Regions from separate parts of the Rhizorhabdus phycosphaerae genome, predicted to be linked through region 2. Evidence: predicted binding sites of a transcription regulator. Region 2 holds the regulator's gene; each other region holds the start of a gene.
The links. The regulator LexA, encoded in region 2, represses DNA repair genes until DNA is damaged. The targets are predictions, from matches to a motif close to GTTCCNCNCTTGTTCT.

Region 1 (4,505 bases), 1.4 Mb from region 2:
AACCGCTCCATCACGCCCTGATCGGCGGCGTCGGGGCAGGGGCCACGCTCGCTTGCCAGCAGCATCGACGCTTCCTGCGCGGCCGCGGCGATGTGGCGGAAGACCTTGAGGTTCCAGCTTTTCGCCATCGCCCCTTCGAACGGGATGCCGCGCGCCTGGAGGAAGCTATGGAAGCCCATGACACCGAGGCCGACCGAGCGCTCGCGGCTCGCGCTGTAGCGGGCGCGGTCCATTTCCGGCGGGGCGCGGTCGATATAGTCCTGCAGCACATTGTCGAGGAAGCGCATGACGTCCTCGATGAAGCGCTTGTCGCCGTTCCACTGGTCCCAGGTCTCGAGGTTGAGCGAGCTGAGGCAGCAGACCGCCGTCCGGTCCTGGCCGAGATGGTCGCGGCCGGTCGGCAGGGTGATTTCCGAGCACAGGTTCGAGGTCGAGACCTTCAGGCCGAGATCGCGATGGTGCTTCGGCATGTTCCTGTTCACCGTGTCGCTGAACACGATATAGGGCTCGCCCGTCGCCAGGCGGGTTTCGACCAGCTTCTGGAACAGCGCGCGGGCATCGACCGAAGCGCGCTTGGAGCCGTCCTTCGGGCTCACCAGCTCCCACTCGGCGCCGGCGCGGACCGCTTCCATGAAGGCGTCGGTCAGCAGCACGCCGTGGTGCAGGTTCAACGCCTTGCGGTTGAAGTCGCCCGACGGCTTGCGAATCTCGAGGAACTCTTCGATTTCGGGGTGCGACACGTCGAGATAGACGGCGGCCGAACCGCGACGCAGCGAGCCCTGGCTGATCGCGAGGGTCAGCGAGTCCATGACGCGGACGAAGGGAATGATGCCCGAGGTCTTGCCGTTGAGGCCGACCGGTTCACCGATGCCGCGCACCGAACCCCAATAGGTGCCGATGCCGCCGCCGCGCGCCGCCAGCCAGACATTCTCGTTCCAGGTGTTGACGATGCCTTCGAGGCTGTCGTCGACCGAATTGAGATAGCAGCTGATCGGGAGGCCGCGTCCGGTGCCGCCGTTCGACAGGACCGGGGTCGCCGGCATGAACCACAGCTTCGAGATATAGTCGTAAAGACGCTGGGCGTGGGGCTGGTCGTCGGCATAGGCCGAGGCGACGCGAACGAACAGGTCCTGATAGCTTTCGCCGGGCAGGAGATAACGATCGGTCAGCGTTTCCTTGCCGAAGTCGGTGAGCAGCGCGTCGCGGCTGTGGTCGACCTCGATCGGATAAAGCTGCGGGCGGATCTCCATGCTGCCGCTCGACGGTTTCGACGCAGCCTTGGCCTCTGCGGCCGGGGCTTTCGCCTCGCTCTCCGCCGGTCCGGTCTTTGCGTCCTTAAACATCGAATCCATCAGGGTCGCCACGTCGTTCGTGCTCGCTTCGCTGCTGCTGCCAGAAAGGTCCATCGGCCCGTCTCCGCCACACTATCCATGGACCAGTTTGTACCGGTCCTGTTCCGTTTGCGTTCGACTCAGGCTGTCTGCTCAAGATAGTGGATCTGCGCGCCGTTACCAGCGCAATCGCCCCTTATCCCCGCTTTTTACAGCGCCGCGCGGCCCTTCCCGCCGGAAACATGGTTCCCGGACGCGTCCACCACCACTAGCGCTGCCCCTGTTGTCTTACACAACCTATAGTGCCTCATCTGAGTCCGGACGCAAGAGTCAAAATGACATTAACGAGACTCGCTTCGTCGCTTCGACGAACTGAACCTCGGCCCCCTTGACGCGATGGAATACTGAGTCGGATCAGCCATTTGCCCGCTCCGGCGGAACGAAGGCGCAACAAAAGAATCTGTGGATGAAATAATGTGCTGCGGATTTCTTGGCCGCTCCGGCGGAGCATTGGTGCTTTGGGAGTGGACCCGCGATGCGGCGCTAGCCCTGGCGGTGCTCAGTCGCCGCCGCCGTCACCCCCGCCGCCATCACCACAGTCGCCGCTCGCGCTGCCGTCGTTGCAGTTCGTTCCTCCGTCTGCGCCGGTCCGCACCGCTGCGTCGAACCGAACGCCCTTGGACCGCCGCTGCCGTGCGGAAAGATGGAGCAGGCCGATCACGACAAGTATGCCAAGTGCGATGAGCGCTTCCGGACTGGTCATCCGGCCAGCCATAAGTGAGGCTGCGAAAACGCCACAGGCGGGAAAGGCAAGGAAGAGGTAAGCGATACCAAGCCATCGAGGCATGGGTGGCTCCTAGCGATCGTACATGCGGCACGGATCGGGCCGGGGATCGCACGAGATGCTGCCGGTCGGCCAGATGGAAAATAGCCCTTCGTCAGCTTGGCCAGTCTCGCTCCTCCCAACGGCATCACGCCCCCTCCCGGCTGGCGGGAGAGGGCGTGGGTACGCGGGTACAGGGTGGAACGGGCCGGCGGTTGGGGGGCTCGATACCGCCTACTTTGGGGGAGCGCCCGTCCCGGGGAATACCCTCCTGAAAGGAGGGATGCTGTTCGTCAGAGACCGACGACGAGGCTTGCGCGGATCGAGATCGCGGCGCGGCCCTGCTGTTCCTCGGCGCCGGCTTCGCCGCCGATCTGGAAGCCGTTGCCGCCGCCGACCGCGCGCAGCTTGCCGATCCAGCCGCTGGTCCGCTCCTCGGGCACCAGCGTGAAGGCGGTGCCGCCCTTGAAGCGCGCGGTGGTGCTGCCGAGCGATCCGCCGACCAGTTCGCGGCGGCCGCCCTCGGCCTCGATCCGGAACCAGCCGGCATCCTCATTCTGCCCGCCGAAATCGAAGCCGGCGGCCAGGCTCGCGGTCGCCGCCAGCTCGTCCGAACTGCGGCCATCGACGATCAGGTTGAAGCCGTCGCCGCCGCCGGTTTCAGAATAGGCCTTTTCCTTGAGCTTGTAATAATCGAGCGCGGCTTTCGGACGAAGGCTGAACGAGCCCATGTGCAGGGTGTAGGCAGCACCCGCGGCGGCAGAGAGCAGGCGACCGTTCCAGGCGCCCTTGGCGACGCGCTCGACCGTGTCGGTGCCGGTTCCGGCCGCGAAGCGACGGGTGCCCTTGAAGTCGACATGGGCGTAGGAGGCGCGTGTCCAGCCCTGGAACGGACCCCAATAGCCGCGCCAATAGCCCGAAACCTCATATTGGCCGGCATCGACCTTGTTGTCGGTGCCGCCATCGGCGTCCTTGCCGTAGAGATAGGCGAGGCCGATGCCGAAGCTGCCGAGATCGGTCTTGATCTCCGCGCCGCCGGAGGCGCCCCAGCCGCTGATGTCGTAGGAGGCGGTGTCGCCCAGGCTCTTCGAGGTGCCCCAGCCGACCTGCTGGAGCCAGAAGCCCCAATTGCCCATGTCGGCGAACGGCGCGTTTGGATCGGCGAGGAAGCTGGCCGTCGCGCGCGAACCCATCGTCACCGTCTCGAAGGCGCCGCCCGCATGATCGGGGAGCATCTGCTTGACCTTGCGGCGGAAGCTGTCGCCGTCGGTGGTGGCGAGATAGGAGCCTGCGATCTTGTCGTCCTTGGCGAGCGCGGCGAAGATCGCGTCATAGGCGGTGGCCTGCGAACGATTCAGCCCCAGTTCGGTCGTGGTCTTGCGCTTGATGTCGATCGCCAGTTCGGTGTTCGAGACGGCGGCGACATTGCCCTTGAACATGAAGGGCAGGAGCGTGCCATTGGCCGAGAGATTGCCGGCGCCGGTCACCGAGCCCGCCTTGAGGAAGGTGTAACGCCCTTCCGCCCCGGTCACGCCGGACAGTTTGACGAGGACCTTGGATCCCGAGGCGAAGCTGGCATCGCCTGCGACCTGATAGAGCGTGCTCGACCGGCTGGCGACGTCGATCGAGACGCCCAGCGTGCCCGTGCCGCCGACCGACAGGCTGCGCAGCGACGCGGTCGTGCGGCCGATGTCGACCGAACCGCTCACGTTCATGGCCAGGCCCTGGCTGTTCATAAGTCCACCGGCGAACTTCGCGCCGCTGTTGACCGTCATCACGTCGGTGCCGCCGCCGAAGTCGATATCGCCCGCATAGGTCGAGGTACCCGACAGCGAGACGATATCGTTACCCGCGCCGAAGCTCGCCTTGCCAGCATAGGCGGCGTCGCCCGACAGGAGCAGTTGGTTCGCACCCGCGCCGAAGCTGGTGTTGCCGGTAACGGTGCCATCGGCGATGTCGAACACGTCGTTGGCACTGCCGAAGCGGACGTCGCCGACGATCGAGGGGGCCGCGACGCCACTGGCGACGACGGTCTGGGCGACGCGCGCGCCGCGGTTGTTGGCCGAGAGATCGATCGCGACGTTGCGGCCTGCGGAGGCGCCTGTCGCGCTGATCGTGCCGCTGTTGTCGACATTGTCGACCTCGCCCGACAGGTCGAGGATGGCGATGGCGGTCGCGCCGTTATTCGACGCGGTGCCGCCGGCGGCGGCGCGGATCGTGCCGCTGTTGCTGATCGCAAAGGTCTTTCCGCCCTGGTCGATCTGCAGCGCCACGCTGCGCGCATTGGCGGCGTTGGTGCCGGCGGCCTGAACGGTACCGGATACCTTGATGGTCGGCACCTGAGCGCCGGA
Region 2 (4,505 bases):
GGATTTGGCTTTATGGCTGGCGAGCCGCGCGACTCGGGCGGTCTTTACGCATTCATAATCAACGGCATGTTAGCCATGTTTCCCGGATCGAAAGGGAAATCGATGCTTTCTGCCGAAGTCACCGTCGTCAAACCGTCGCGCCGCCGCGAAGAAAGACTGCCGGCCGACATCCGCGCCCGTTACGGCGCCTCGGGCAATCCCGAACGTGCGCTGTGCCGGATCATCGACGTCTCCAAACATGGCGCCCGGCTGGAGGTCTATTGCGACCTGCCGCTCGCCACGAGCATCACGCTCAAGCTGCCCAACAGCGAAGCGCTCGGCGCCCGCGTCGTCTGGTCGAAGGATTTCGAGGCCGGATGTCGCTTCAACGAGCCGCTGTCCGACGACGAACTGGAGTTCATCTTCCGCAAGGGAAACGCCTGACGCCGTCCCCGTCCCGCCGGCTCGAGGGCCGCTGACGGCCCCGCACCGCGCGAAAGGATGAGGACGGCGGCCCGCCCCCTTTGATCACGCGCCGATGCTGGACCCGCAATGCGTCCGAGGCTATGCCGCGCGACGATGAGCAACAAGCTGACCGAAATCTGCGACGCAAAGCGAGCGCTGGTGGCGCAACGCAAGAGCGCGATCGCCTTTTCCGATCTGTCCGACCGCGCCCGGGCGGCGTCCGCCCCGCGTGGTTTCCGCGCCGCGCTCGATGCCAAGGTTGCAGCCGGCGGCTATGGCCTGATCGCAGAGATCAAGAAGGCCTCGCCTTCCAAGGGCCTGATCCGCGCCGACTTCGATCCGCCCGCCCACGCGCGGGCCTATGAAGAGGCCGGCGCCGCCTGCCTTTCGGTGCTGACCGACGAACCCTATTTCCAGGGCCATGACGATTATCTGGTGCAGGCACGCGCCGCCTGTGCCCTGCCCGCGCTACGCAAGGATTTCATGGTCGACCCCTGGCAGGTCACCGAAGCCCGCGCGCTGGGCGCCGACGCGATCCTGATCATCGTCGCGGCCCTATCCGACGATCAGATGGCCGAGATCGAGGCCGCCGCCATCGACTGGGGCATGGACGTGCTGATCGAGGTCCACGATGCCGAGGAACTGGAGCGGGCGGCGCGGCTGCGCTCGCGCCTGATCGGGGTCAACAACCGCGACCTGCGCGACTTCACCGTCGACTTCGCCCGCACCTACGAGCTGGTCGGCCGCGCCCCCGCCGGCTGCACATTCGTCGCCGAAAGCGGCCTCGGGTCCAAGGCCGATCTCGATGCGATGGCCGAACATGGCGTGCGCTGCTTCCTGGTCGGCGAAAGCCTGATGCGCGAGGCCGACGTCGCGGCCGCCACCCGCCGCCTGCTCACCGGCGCATGAGCGGCGGGCTCACCCATCTCGACAAGGACGGCGCGGCGCGGATGGTCGACGTTTCGGCGAAGGCCGGGACGAAGCGGGAGGCAATCGCCGAAGGGCGCATCCTGATCGCTGCGGACGCGCTGGAGGCGATCCGCGCCGGCGCGGTCAAGAAGGGCGACGTGCTGGCGGTCGCCCGCGTCGCCGGCATCATGGCGGCAAAGAAGACCGCCGACCTGATCCCGCTGTGCCATCCGTTGCCGATCACCGGGGTGATGCTCGACCTGACCATCGAAAGCGACGGGATCCTTGCCACGGCTACGGTCGGGACCACCTATGGCACCGGCGTGGAGATGGAGGCGCTGACCGCCGTTTCGGTCGCGCTGCTCACCATCTACGACATGGCGAAGGCGCTCGATCGCGGCATGCGGATCGGCGATGTCCGGCTGTTGTCGAAGGCCGGCGGCAAGTCGGGCGACTGGAAGGCCGGCTGATGGCGCTGATTCCGGTCGCGGAAGCCCAGGCGCGGATGCTCGCCCTGCGCGGCCCGCTGCCTCGGGAAAGCGTCGCGCTCGTCGAAGCTCTGGGCCGCTATGCGGCGCACGACATCCTCGCGGGCCGGACCCAGCCGGCGACCGATCTCTCGGCAATGGACGGCTACGCGATCCGCTTCGCCGAGCGCCCAGGTCCCTGGACCGTGGTCGGCGAAAGCGCGGCGGGTGGCGGGCTCGACCGCGCGCTGCAGCCGGGCGAAGCGGCGCGCATCTTCACCGGCGCCCCCGTGCCCGCAGGCGCCGACACGATCCTCGTGCAGGAGGAGGCGACCCGCGACGGCGACCGATTGACCATGACCGGCGAAGGACCGCCCGCGATCGGCGCCCATATCCGGCCCGCGGGTGGCGATTTCCGCGAAGGCGCACTGCTGCTCGCCCAAGGCAGCGCGATCGGCCCGGCCGCGATCGCGCTGGCCGCAAGCGGCGGGCATGGCACCCTTCCCGTCCACCGGCGCCCGCGCGTCGCGCTGCTGTCGACCGGCAACGAGCTGGTACCGGCCGGGGAACCCACGCCGGGCGCGCTTCTGCCCGCGTCCAACGGACCGATGCTCGCCGCGCTGCTGGGCACCGCTGCCTGCATCGTCACCGACCATGGCATCGTCCGCGACGATCGTGAAGCGATCGCTGCGGCGTTCGATCGACTCGCGGCGGAAAGCGACATCATCATCACGACCGGAGGCGCTTCGGTCGGTGACCATGACCTGGTGCTGCCGGCGCTCGAACAGGTAGGAGCCAGGATCGACTTCTGGCGGGTGAAAATGAAGCCCGGAAAGCCGGTCATGATCGGCACATTGCGCGACGCGATCGTGCTGGGCCTGCCCGGCAATCCCGTGTCGGCCTTCGTGACCGCGATGCTGTTCGCCAAACCGCTCATCGCCCATCTTCTCGGCGCAGCCCGCCCCGTGCCGAGGCCCGCGACCGCGAGGCTCGCAAAACCGCTTCCCTCGACCGGCAACCGCGCCGAATATGTCCGCGCGCGCTGGGCCGAAGGCGCGGTCGAGCCCCTGTCCGGACAGGACAGCGCCGGGCTCGCAGCCCTTGTTCAGGCCGAGCTGCTGATCATCCGCGAGGCCGAGGCCCCCCCCCTTCCCGAGGGCGCGGAGGTGGAGATCCTGCCCTTCGCTTGACAAGATTCCTACAGTTGCCTAAATGTTCCCCGTCCGTTCCCGATGGGGTCAAAGACCATGCTCACGCGCAAGCAACATGAACTGCTCTGCTTCATCCAGGAGCGCCTGTCGGCGACCGGGGTCTCGCCTTCCTTCGAGGAAATGAAGGAAGCGCTGGAGCTCAAGTCCAAGTCGGGCGTGCACCGCCTGATCAGCGCGCTCGAGGAACGCAATTTCATCCGCCGCCTGCCCAATCGCGCCCGCGCGCTGGAAGTGCTGCGTGTGCCGGAAATGTCGGGAAAGGTCGCGGCGTCCACCGCCAAGGCGAAGGCTCCGGCTGTCGTGCCGCAGGCCGCGAACGAGAATGTGCTCGAGATTCCGCTGCACGGCCGCATCGCCGCCGGCCTGCCGATCGAGGCGATGGAGGGACAGAGCTCGCTCTCGGTTCCCGCCGCGTTGCTCGGCCCGGGCGAACATTATGCGCTGGAGGTGTCGGGAGACTCGATGGTCGAGGCCGGCATTCTCGATGGCGACTATGCGCTCATCCGCCGCGCGGAGACTGCCCGCGACGGCGAGATCGTGGTGGCGCTGATCGCCGACCATGAAGCGACGCTGAAATATTTCCGGCGCGAAGGCGGCATGGTCCGGCTCGATCCGGCCAACCGCTCCTATGATCCGCAGCGTTATCGCCCGGATCAGGTGCAGATCCAGGGCAAGCTCGCCGGACTGCTGCGCCGCTACTGATCCGATCGGCAGGCCCGGCCCCGCAATGGGACCGGGCGCCCATCAGCTCAGCCGAATTTGCAGGCCGAGAATTTGTTGCCGTCGAGATCGCGGAAATAGGACATGTAGAAGCCCGGGCCACGCTCGCCCGGCGCGCCTTCGTCGGCCCCGCCCAGCGCCAGCGCCTTGGCATGGAAGGCGTCGACCGCCTCGCGGCTTTCCAGCTCGAACGCGATCATCGTGCCATTGCCGGCGGTCGCATCCTTGCCGTCGAACGGACGGACGAGACCCAGCATCGGCTTGCCCTCCTTGCCGAACACCGCGCCCCCACTCGGATGGTCGAACATCTTCGTCGCACCCTGCGTCGCCAGCAGATCGGCGTAGAAGGCAAGCGCCTTTTCCATGTCGTTGGTGCCCACGGTGACGTAGCGCAATTCCATCATCTCTCTCCTCTTGTTCGGTCGGGCGGGTGATAGGGCGACCCCGGGCGACTGCCAATGCCGTCTAGCGCCCGACGCGCCGATCCCCGGCATCGAGCGCGAGATAGACGCTGTCGCACCAGCGGCCACCAACGAGCCAGGTCCGCTCGGCACGCCCCGTTTCCAGAAAGCCCAGCCCACGCAACAGAGCGAGCGACGCCGCATTGTCGGGATCGACGTCGGCGAGGATGCGCGGCAGGCGATGAACCGTGAAGGCGCGGTGTATCACGGCAGCCAAAGCCTCTCGCGCCAGCCCCTGCCGCCAATGGTCGGGGTGCAGGATGAAGCCGATCTCGGGAAAGCGGTAGAGCCCG
Region 3 (4,505 bases), 1.7 Mb from region 2:
CGACACGCAGCCGCCGCACGAGGCCATCGGTTCGATAGAGCTGCGCCTCGAAGCGGCGCCCGCCACGATGCGCCTCCTCCATCCGCCGCGCGGCCCCCGCCATGAGCTCGCCGATCGCAGCGAGCGCCGCCTCAGTGCGGCCGATCGGCTCGGCGAAGCGGCGTTCGAGCAGCAGGGCCGGTTCAGGGCGTCGCGGGGTGATGCGCAGGTCGCGCCCCCCGGCGACGCGGGCCAGCCGGTCGGCGGCGGCCTCGCCGAAGCGTGCGGACAACAGTTGCGAGGGTCGCGCGCGCAGGTCGCCGATCCGCTTGAGCCCGGCGCGGCGCAGGGCGACTGACTCTTCTCCGCCCAGCTCGAGCGCTTCGACCGGGAGGCTGTCGAGCTGGGCATCCGCAGACCGCGCATGACGCGCCAGCGCATGGGCGGCATCGGGGGTGTCCGCTAGCGCGCTGCGCGTCGTCAGCCCCAGCCGCTCCAGCCGTGCGCGCATATCGGCTAGCAAAGCCTCCTCGCCGCCGAACAGATGGGCGCAGCCGCTGATGTCGAGCAGGATGCCGTCGGGCGGATCGATCGCTACCATCGGGGTGTAGCGGTCGCAGCCGTCGGCGATCGCCTCGATCAGGCGCGCATCCTCGGCCGGATCGGCATCGACGACGCCCAGATCGGGATGGCGCGCGCGCGCATCGGCGAGTGAGAGCCCGGGTACAAGCCCCAGCTCAAGCGCGGCCCGGCTCGACGCGGCGAGCCGGATCGCGCCTTTCTGCTTTTCGACGAGGACGAAGGGCGCCTCAGGCGGAAAGCCGGGCCGCGCCTGTCCGCTCCGGATCGCCCGCGCGACCCGCTCGCTCGCCAGCAACGGGAAGACCAGCGCCAGATAGCGGCGCTTCGCGGAAATGGTGTTCGTCACGATTCCACTCCAGCAACATGCGCATGCCTTCCAGCCCTCCGCGATGGCGCAACAATTCGATTTCGATGGCGGGATGACCGGGCGCCCCCGCCTCCAGCGGCGCCGAGGCCGAGGAGCGGACCCGCCAGCGGCTATAGGCCGCGCTCGGCACCGGCTCCCCTTCCGCCCGCAACAGCAGCACGGTAACTCCCGATTTCTCCGCCGCGACCGCCAGTCGCCGGGTGGCGGTCAGGTCGAGTCCCCGCGCCGCCTTCCAGGGCTCGATCAGCAGGACCGATAGCGGCGCGCAGCGGACCGCATCCCCCGCCGCCCGCAGCAAGGCCGCCTCGTCGGGCGCGACGATCTCGATCAGGCGCGCCGGATCGAAGCCCAGTTCCGCAAGGCCAGGCCCATAGAGACATCCCCCCGCCCGCACCGAACCGTCCTGCCGCAGCCATAGCAGCGGCCCTCTCCCCACGCGCATCGCGAGCATCAGCCCCGCCCCGGCCAGCGCCGCCCGATCATCCGGTTCGGCCGCGAACAGTTCGTGCAACCGACCCTTCGGCAAGCCACCGCCCAGCTGCGCGTCGAGCAAGGCGCTGCCCAGCGGGAAAAGCACGCTTTCGACAGGCTTCGGGCCCTCGATCGCGGCAATGCGCGCCCGAAGGTCGGCCAGGAAGGGGGACGACTCGTTCATGACATTTGTTCTTGTTATGTTCTTATCTTCCTTCTGCCTGCTCCGAGTCAAGCCGGTCCGAAGGATCAGGCGGCAGGCACGATCGCAAAGGCCAGCAACAGCGCATCCGCCAGCGCGAGAAGGCCGAGAATACTCCGGGCGGCGATCAGTTCGAGGGTCGGCATCGGACATACTCCTGAAGGGACACCCCCCCCTCCTGACACGCCAGTCGTTCCCCGCTTCGTCAGCCCCGAAATATTCTGAAACCGCGTGAAAAAATCCGCCGCTTCAATCCCCGAACGCCGCCAGTATCGGGCAAGGCCCCGCCTCTCCGGCCGCGCATTCGCCGGCCAGCCGGCGCAAGCCTGACCGTGCTTTCTCCAGCCGCGCGATTTCGACATCGATGGCGGCGGCGCGTTCCTCGGCCATCGCACGCGCCCGGTCCCGGTCACCCTCGGCATCGAGGGTCAGCAGTTCTGCGATCTGCGACAGGGTGAAGCCCGCGGCCTGCGCCGAGCGGATGAAGCGCAACCGGCGGACGTCGTCAGAGCCATAGCGACGGATGCCGCCTTCGATGCCACCGCCAGCGGGCCGGGGCGGCTCGGGCAACAGGCCGCGCCTCTGATAATAGCGGATCGTCTCCACCCCCACGCCACCGGCGCGCGCGAGGCCCGAAATGGTCAGCATCGATGACCCCTTGCAACCGTAGCATGGTACGGACCCCAGATGGGCGGCAGGCGTTGCAGAGACAAGAGGAAGCCCATGACGAAGACCGCCACCATCCACCGCATGGTCATGCCCGGCCATATCTGCCCCTATGGGCTGAAGGCGCTCCACCTACTGAAGGGCCGGGGCTTCGCGGTCGAGGACCGCTGGCTGCGCAGCCGCGAGGAAACCGACGCCTTCAAGGCCGCGCACGGCGTGAAGACGACGCCGCAAATCTTCATCGATGGCCAGAGGATCGGCGGACATGACGATCTGCGCCGCTATCTCGGTCTCCATGTCCCGGATCCCGATGTCACCAGCTATCGCCCTGTCGCCGCCCTGTTCGGGATGACCGCTGCGATGGCCCTAGCGCTGAGCGTAGCGATTCACGGCACGCCCTTCCACGGGGCGGTGATCCCCTGGTTCATCGCGCTCAGCATGTGCGTCCTGGCCCTACTCAAACTGCAAGATGTCGGCCGCTTCTCGACAATGTTCCTGAACTACGACCTGCTCGCCCGCCGCTGGGTTCCCTATGCGACCCTCTATCCCTTCGCCGAAGGTCTGGCGGGCGTGCTGATGTTGTCGGGCAGGCTCACCTGGCTTTCCGCGCCGCTGGCGCTGTTCATCGGATCGATCGGGGCGCTCTCGGTCTTCAAGGCGGTCTATGTCGAGAAACGCTCGCTCAAATGCGCTTGTGTCGGCGGCGCGAGCAATGTGCCGCTGGGCTTCGTCTCGCTCGTCGAAAATCTTATGATGGTCGCGATGGCCGTCTGGATGCTGGTCGCGGCCCATTAAAAAAGGGGGACGGTCGCCCGCCCCCCCTTCGTCATTCGAGCCTCAGGCGGCGACCTCGTCGCGCAGCGACTGCATGTCGATCACGAAGCGATATTTGACGTCGCTCCGGACCATGCGATCATAGGCCTTGTCGATCGCCTGCATCGGGATCGTCTCGATATCGGCGGTAATCCCGTGGTCGCGGCAGAAATCGAGCATCTCCTGCGTCTCGGCAATGCCGCCGATCAGCGAGCCCGCCAGCGCGCGGCGGCGGAAGATCAGGCCACCGACCGACGGCGAGGGATGCGCCTCCTCGGGCACGCCGACGAGCACCATCGTGCCGTCGCGCTTGAGCGCGTTCAGGAAGGGATCGAGATTGTGCGAGGCCGCGACCGTGTTGAGGATGAAGTCGAACCGGCCCGCCTGCGCCGCCATCGCCTCCGCATCGCGCGACACGACAACGTCCTTCGCGCCGAGCGCCAGCGCCGCCTCGCGCTTGTCGGGCGAGGTTGTGAAGACGGTCACCTCGGCCCCCATCGCCGCCGCGATCTTGACGCCCATATGGCCGAGGCCGCCGAGCCCGACCACGCCGACCTGCTGCCCCGGCCCCACCTTCCAGTGGCGCAGCGGCGAATAGGTGGTGATGCCGGCGCACAGCAGCGGGGCAACTGCGGCAAGGTCCTTCTCGTCATGATCGACGCGCAGGACGAAGCCCTGATCGACGACGATATGCGCCGAATAGCCCCCGAAGGTGTGTCCGCCGAGATGTTTGTCATGGCCGTTATAGGTGCCGATGAAACCTCCCTCGCCGGTGCAATATTGCTCCTCGCCGTCCTGACAGGACGGGCAATGGCCGCAGCTGTCGACCATGCAGCCGACACCGACGGTCTGGCCGACCGAGAAAAGGCTGACGTCCGAGCCGACGGCGGTCACGCGGCCGACGATCTCGTGACCGGGAACGCAGGGGTAGAGTGTCCCGCCCCACTCGCCGCGCGCGGTGTGCAGGTCCGAATGGCAGACGCCGCAAAAGAGGATGTCGATCGCGACGTCGGTCGGGCCGGGTTCGCGGCGATCGAAGCTGAAGGGCGCCAGAGGCGTGTCGGCGGAGTGCGCCGCATATCCATGGGTCTGCATGTCGTCTTCCTGAAAGATAGAAGGGGGCCGTCGGGCGGATACCCGTCGCATCAGACATATAGTGCAGCTGCATCTATTCTTTTAGGAGACGGATTCTGAATGGAGTCATGCTGGAGATTCATAAATGCAGCGCGAGGATCTGAGCGATCTCTTCGCCTTCCGGCAGGTCGCGCGCGAACGCAGCTTCACCCGCGCCGCGGCGGTGCTCGGCACGTCGCAATCGGCGCTGAGCCACCTGGTCCGCCGGCTGGAAAGCCGTCTTGGCGTGCGGCTGCTAACCCGCAGCACGCGGAGCGTCGCGCTGACCGAGGCGGGCGAGAAGCTGCTGGG
Region 4 (4,505 bases), 1.1 Mb from region 2:
GCCGTTCTTCGGTCTCCGCCATGCCGCTATCGAGACGATCGACCCAGAGCCGACCATCGGCATTGAGCATCACCTCGGCGACTTCTGGCGCGTCGAGCCAGGCCGCAATCGCCGGACCCAGCGCGCTCTTCAGCATCGCGGTGCCGCGTGCATGAACGATGGCCGATGGCTGGGTCACTTGGGGCTGTCTCCGTTGGTTCGGACCGCGCCATCACGGCGTCGGAGACAGGTAAAGAATGCGAATTTTGAGCGGTTACAACAGCATTCGAAATGTGTCGTAGGGCCGGCGGCGGCCGGATATATTAGCGCGGGTCATGGTTTAATGCCGCGGCGACCGGGCCTTGTTTTGGACGGCAACCTCGTCGCGACTCGGCTCGTCTGATTCGAACTAGGATCGGCCGGGATCGCAGGATTATACTTGCTGCCCGCAGACACGGCGCTGACGTGCCGACGAGGTTTCCAATGCAGAATACCCCGCATTTCGTTGCATGGATCGACTATCTCATTGCCAGCGACGACCCGGCGGATCAGGCGCTTGCAACGGAATTTCGAACCCAGAGCTGGGCGATGCGCGAACTCATCGACGCAACGGCGACCGGAATGAGCGCTGGCCAATTCACTACTGATTGGATGGAAAGGATGGAGGCGCAGCGCCGCGTCTGCGACGAGCTGACCAAACGTGTCTTTGACCGAGCTCAGATTCTCTTAGCCACGGGTTCCTCGCCCGCCGATGAGGCTACCGTCGCTAGGGATTGGAGCGCCCGAGCGGTTGGCGCTCGTCTCATCGCGTGGCCCGACCAGGGCGAAGAGCCCAATTCCCCATCTACGCGAAATTGAACGCACACGATCGCGTGCGTTGATCCGATGCTTTGAATCGTGGGTCACAGATTGGGAAGGACCTGACCACCTCATCGCCAACCCGTGATTGCGCCGGCGGTGCCTCGACGAACAGTGTCGCTCTTCGTGTCAGGAGGGGGCTACACCATCGCTGACGCGGCCCTTGCGCTTGTCCCAATATTCATCTGTCCGGGTCATCTCGATCAGGTCGTCCGGGAAGCACCGCAGCTGAAATGAAAGCGCCTCGTCGAAGCTCCCGTGCAGCCACTGATCATATTCGTCAGGATGGAGCAGCACGGGCATCCTGTCGTGAACAGGGCGGATGGCCTCATTGCAATCGGTCATCACGCCCGAATAGACCGGACCCCAGCCATATTGCGTGTCTTCACGCCATAGTCCCGCCCAGGCGAAGATCGGTTGGCCCTTTACGTTGAACCAGGTTCGCGTCTTTGCGCCCTTCGGGCCCTCGGCCTCAGCGAAGCCCGTAAGCGGAATCAGGCAGCGCCATTCCGGCTTGCGCGCGTTGCCGATCCAGGTCGACTTGCGAAGATCGGCGATGTTGTTGACCGGCTTCGGCTTGGCCGCCTCCGACATGGCTTTGAACTTCATCGGCCAGCCCCAGGTCATCGTCTGCATGATGCGACGACCTTCGGCCTCACGGACCACCAACCCGGTAGCGCCGGGATAGACTTCTTCGCCTACGTTCGACGCTACGGGATTATCGACGCCGAAATGGGCGGCGACTTCTGCGGCGCTCAGCCTCTCCGTATAGAGATTGCACATGCCCCGATCCTATCATGTGCCCCGAATTATTCGAGCAGATTGGCGAGGCTCTTGAGCGCCGACTCCATGCCCATGACATGATCCGCTTCGCTGATCCCTGATGGCACGTTTTCGGCGAGGAAGGTTACCTTGGTGCCGCCGGTTACCGGTTTCATCATCGTCGTGAGGGTCATTGTCCCGGCGAAGCGCGGATCGTCGCTTTCGAAGCGCGCGGACTCGACTATCTTCTCATCCGGAAACAGCTCGACAAACCTTGCCTCGACGATGTCGCTCGTCTCCGTCGATTTGGGGTCACTCGTCGCGGGATCGCGATAGATGAGCTCCATCCGGTAACCGCCGCCGACCCGCGGATCGAACGAGAGGAGCCGGGCTTCCATATTGGCCGGCGCGCGCCATTTCGGCACCACCTCAGGGTCGACAAATGCCCGGAAGATCGCTCGCGGCGTTGCCAGAATCGTCCGGGAAGCGGAGTGGGTCTGAGCGGTCATGACGACATCGCTGGTAACCGGCCACGCTGCTGGCGCCAACGCCGTTTCCATTGTCGTCACAGCAGTGCCAGTTGCGGGGCGGGCTTGGAGGGTGCGGCGCCGCTGCGCCACCGATCCTCGGTGCGGTCGACGGTCATCCGATCGGCCGCAAAGGGTTCGCGGTGCTGGAAGCGAATGACGTCGCGAATCGAACCCTCCAGCCAAAGATCATATTCATGCGGGTCGAGCAGGACTGGCATGCGGTCGTTGGTTGGCGGGATCGCCGCATTCGCCGTCATCGTCATGCCGGCATAGACCGGTCCGAACTCCGGCGTGTTACGGCAAAAGCCGGCCCAGGCCATGATCGGCTGTCCCTTCACCGAAAACCATGTCCGCGTCTTTGATCCCTCCTCGCCATCCGGATTGCCGAAATGCGTGAGCACGATCAGGCAGCGATAGCGCGGATCAACGACCAGCTTATCCCACATGGGATTGGTGAGATTGGCGACCAGGCCAAGCCGCTGCGGCGTTTCGCCGCGCAACTGGCTCTCATGGGTATGGCGCGGAAAGCCCCATGTCATCGACTTGAGCAGCCGACGTCCGCCATTGGCCATGACCACCAAGCCATGCAGACCCTCGACGATCTCGCTCGGCGCCTCGAGCTCGGGCACCGTCTCGACGCCGAAATGCTCCGCGATTTCGGAGGTACTCGCCTGGATGCTGTGCAGTCGTGACATGGCAATCGCTCGGAACCGACTCAGGATGAGCTCAGGCTATAGCATGGAACATATAGCGAACAAAAGTGATTGACTCAGCCTCTCGATAGGGACGAACAAGACGATCCTTTCGACAACCTGCGAGTCTCTTGAATGCCATGCGTGAGTCCGTCGTCCTTCAAAATCTGCGTGCGCAAATTGCGCAGATCGAGGGCGCGGGAGCACGCCATGCGGTTGTGCCGTTCGGCATCGATGCGATCGATCAGCGGCTACCGGGAGGTGGCCTCGCTACCGGCGCGCTACATGAGGTCGCGGGAAGCCCCGATCTCGCCGACGACGCCAGCGCCACGATCTTCCTGGCCGGCATTCTCGCCCGGATCGACGGGCCGGTCTTCTGGTGCCTGCGGTGGCGTGACCTGTTCGCGCCGGCGCTTCACCTCGCCGGACTCCGCGCCGATCGCGTGATCTATGTCGAAGCGGGCAGCGACGCCAATGTCATGCTCGCGATGGAGGAGTGCCTGCGCCATCCAGGCCTCGGCGGCGTGGTCGGCGAGATCGGCAAATATTCGACGACCGCCTCCAAGCGCCTGCAGCTCGCAGCCGAAGGGTCCGGTGTTGCGGCCTTCGTCTTTCGCCGGGCCTCCAAGGTCGAGCAGTCGGTCGAAGGCACGGCGGCGATGACGCGCTGGCGCATAACCGCGAGCCCGAGCGAGGATCTCGGCATTCCGAGTCTCGGTCGACCGCGCTGGCAAATAGCATTGGAGCGGGTACGCGGCGGCAATCCGCACGCATGGATCGTGGAGGGGTGCGATGCGACGGGTCGCCTCGGTCTATCTTCCGCACTGGTCGACCGACCGGCTGCGGCGGAAGACCGCCAAGTCGCCGCCTGACGGCGGCGACACCCTTTCCCCGACGATCCCGTTGGTCACGGCGATCCCCGATCATGGCCGCCGCATCGTCGCGGCGGTCGATGCCGGCGCACGCGCGCTCGGCATTACGCCGGGCATGACGATCACCAAGGCGCGGTCATTCGCGCCCGAACTCGCGGTCGTTGACGCGCAGCCCGACGCCGATGTCGATGGCCTGCGCCGCATCGCCCTTTGGGCGGGCCAGCGTTATTCGCCGATCGTCGCCCCCGATGCGCCTGACGGTCTCTGGCTGGATATCACCGGCTGCGCCTCGCTGTTCAGCACCGAGGCGGCGCTCCTCAAGGACCTCCACCGCCGCATCGCGGCCTTCGGTGTGGCAGTCCAAATCGCGGTCGCGGATACGGCGGGCTGCGCCCATGCTGTCGCGCGGCACGTCCCGGCGGGTCGGCCGGTGACGATCGAACCCGGTGATCATCGCAAGGCGATCGCGCTGTTACCGATCGCAGCGTTGCGGCTCGAAGCGGGCATCGTCGAGGGGCTGCGCAAACTCGGCTTCGAGCGCATCGAGCAGCTGATCGGCACACCGCGCGGTCCGCTCGCCAAGCGGTTCGGCCGCACGCTTCATCGTCGGCTCGACCAGGCGCTTGGCTTTGCTCCTGAGCCGATCGAGCCGATCTTTCCGGAGCACCTGCCGAGAGCACGCCGCGGGTTCATGGAGCCGATCGCCACGCCCGAGGCGTTCGCACGGGTAATCGGCGATCTCGTCGCCGATGCCGTCGATCAGCTCGGCCGTGTGGGCAAGGGCGCGCGCCGGCTCGATTGCTACTTCCACC

Region 1: a site for LexA is predicted at 1,443-1,458, ahead of G6P88_RS17665 (ribonucleoside-diphosphate reductase subunit alpha). Genes of this name have one in related genera too.
Region 3: a site for LexA is predicted at 1,794-1,809, ahead of G6P88_RS19090 (ImuA family protein). Genes of this name have one in related genera too.
Region 4: a site for LexA is predicted at 2,870-2,885, ahead of G6P88_RS05970 (ImuA family protein). Genes of this name have one in related genera too.

The regions. Positions count from the first base shown of each region.
Region 1 is NZ_CP049107.1:3,809,689-3,814,193, forward strand. Features, by position in the region: gene G6P88_RS17665 (ribonucleoside-diphosphate reductase subunit alpha) at 1-1,406, opposite strand, end outside; gene G6P88_RS17670 (hypothetical protein) at 1,891-2,094, opposite strand; gene G6P88_RS17675 (autotransporter outer membrane beta-barrel domain-containing protein) at 2,448-4,505, opposite strand, start outside.
Region 2 is NZ_CP049107.1:2,365,511-2,370,015, forward strand. Features, by position in the region: gene G6P88_RS10805 (PilZ domain-containing protein) at 13-423, shown strand; gene trpC (indole-3-glycerol phosphate synthase TrpC) at 559-1,353, shown strand; gene moaC (cyclic pyranopterin monophosphate synthase MoaC) at 1,350-1,823, shown strand; gene G6P88_RS10820 (molybdopterin molybdotransferase MoeA) at 1,823-3,010, shown strand; gene lexA (transcriptional repressor LexA) at 3,068-3,733, shown strand; gene G6P88_RS10830 (VOC family protein) at 3,781-4,155, opposite strand; gene G6P88_RS10835 (GNAT family N-acetyltransferase) at 4,217-4,505, opposite strand, start outside.
Region 3 is NZ_CP049107.1:4,095,369-4,099,873, reverse strand. Features, by position in the region: gene G6P88_RS19095 (Y-family DNA polymerase) at 1-907, opposite strand, end outside; gene G6P88_RS19090 (ImuA family protein) at 789-1,583, opposite strand; gene G6P88_RS19085 (MerR family transcriptional regulator) at 1,851-2,249, opposite strand; gene G6P88_RS19080 (MauE/DoxX family redox-associated membrane protein) at 2,325-3,062, shown strand; gene G6P88_RS19075 (NAD(P)-dependent alcohol dehydrogenase) at 3,105-4,175, opposite strand; gene G6P88_RS19070 (LysR family transcriptional regulator) at 4,300-4,505, shown strand, end outside.
Region 4 is NZ_CP049107.1:1,308,598-1,313,102, reverse strand. Features, by position in the region: gene trbB (P-type conjugative transfer ATPase TrbB) at 1-136, opposite strand, end outside; gene G6P88_RS05990 (hypothetical protein) at 463-837, shown strand; gene G6P88_RS05985 (SOS response-associated peptidase) at 967-1,620, opposite strand; gene G6P88_RS05980 (SRPBCC domain-containing protein) at 1,647-2,108, opposite strand; gene G6P88_RS05975 (SOS response-associated peptidase family protein) at 2,165-2,824, opposite strand; gene G6P88_RS05970 (ImuA family protein) at 2,962-3,693, shown strand; gene G6P88_RS05965 (DUF6504 family protein) at 3,614-4,505, shown strand, end outside.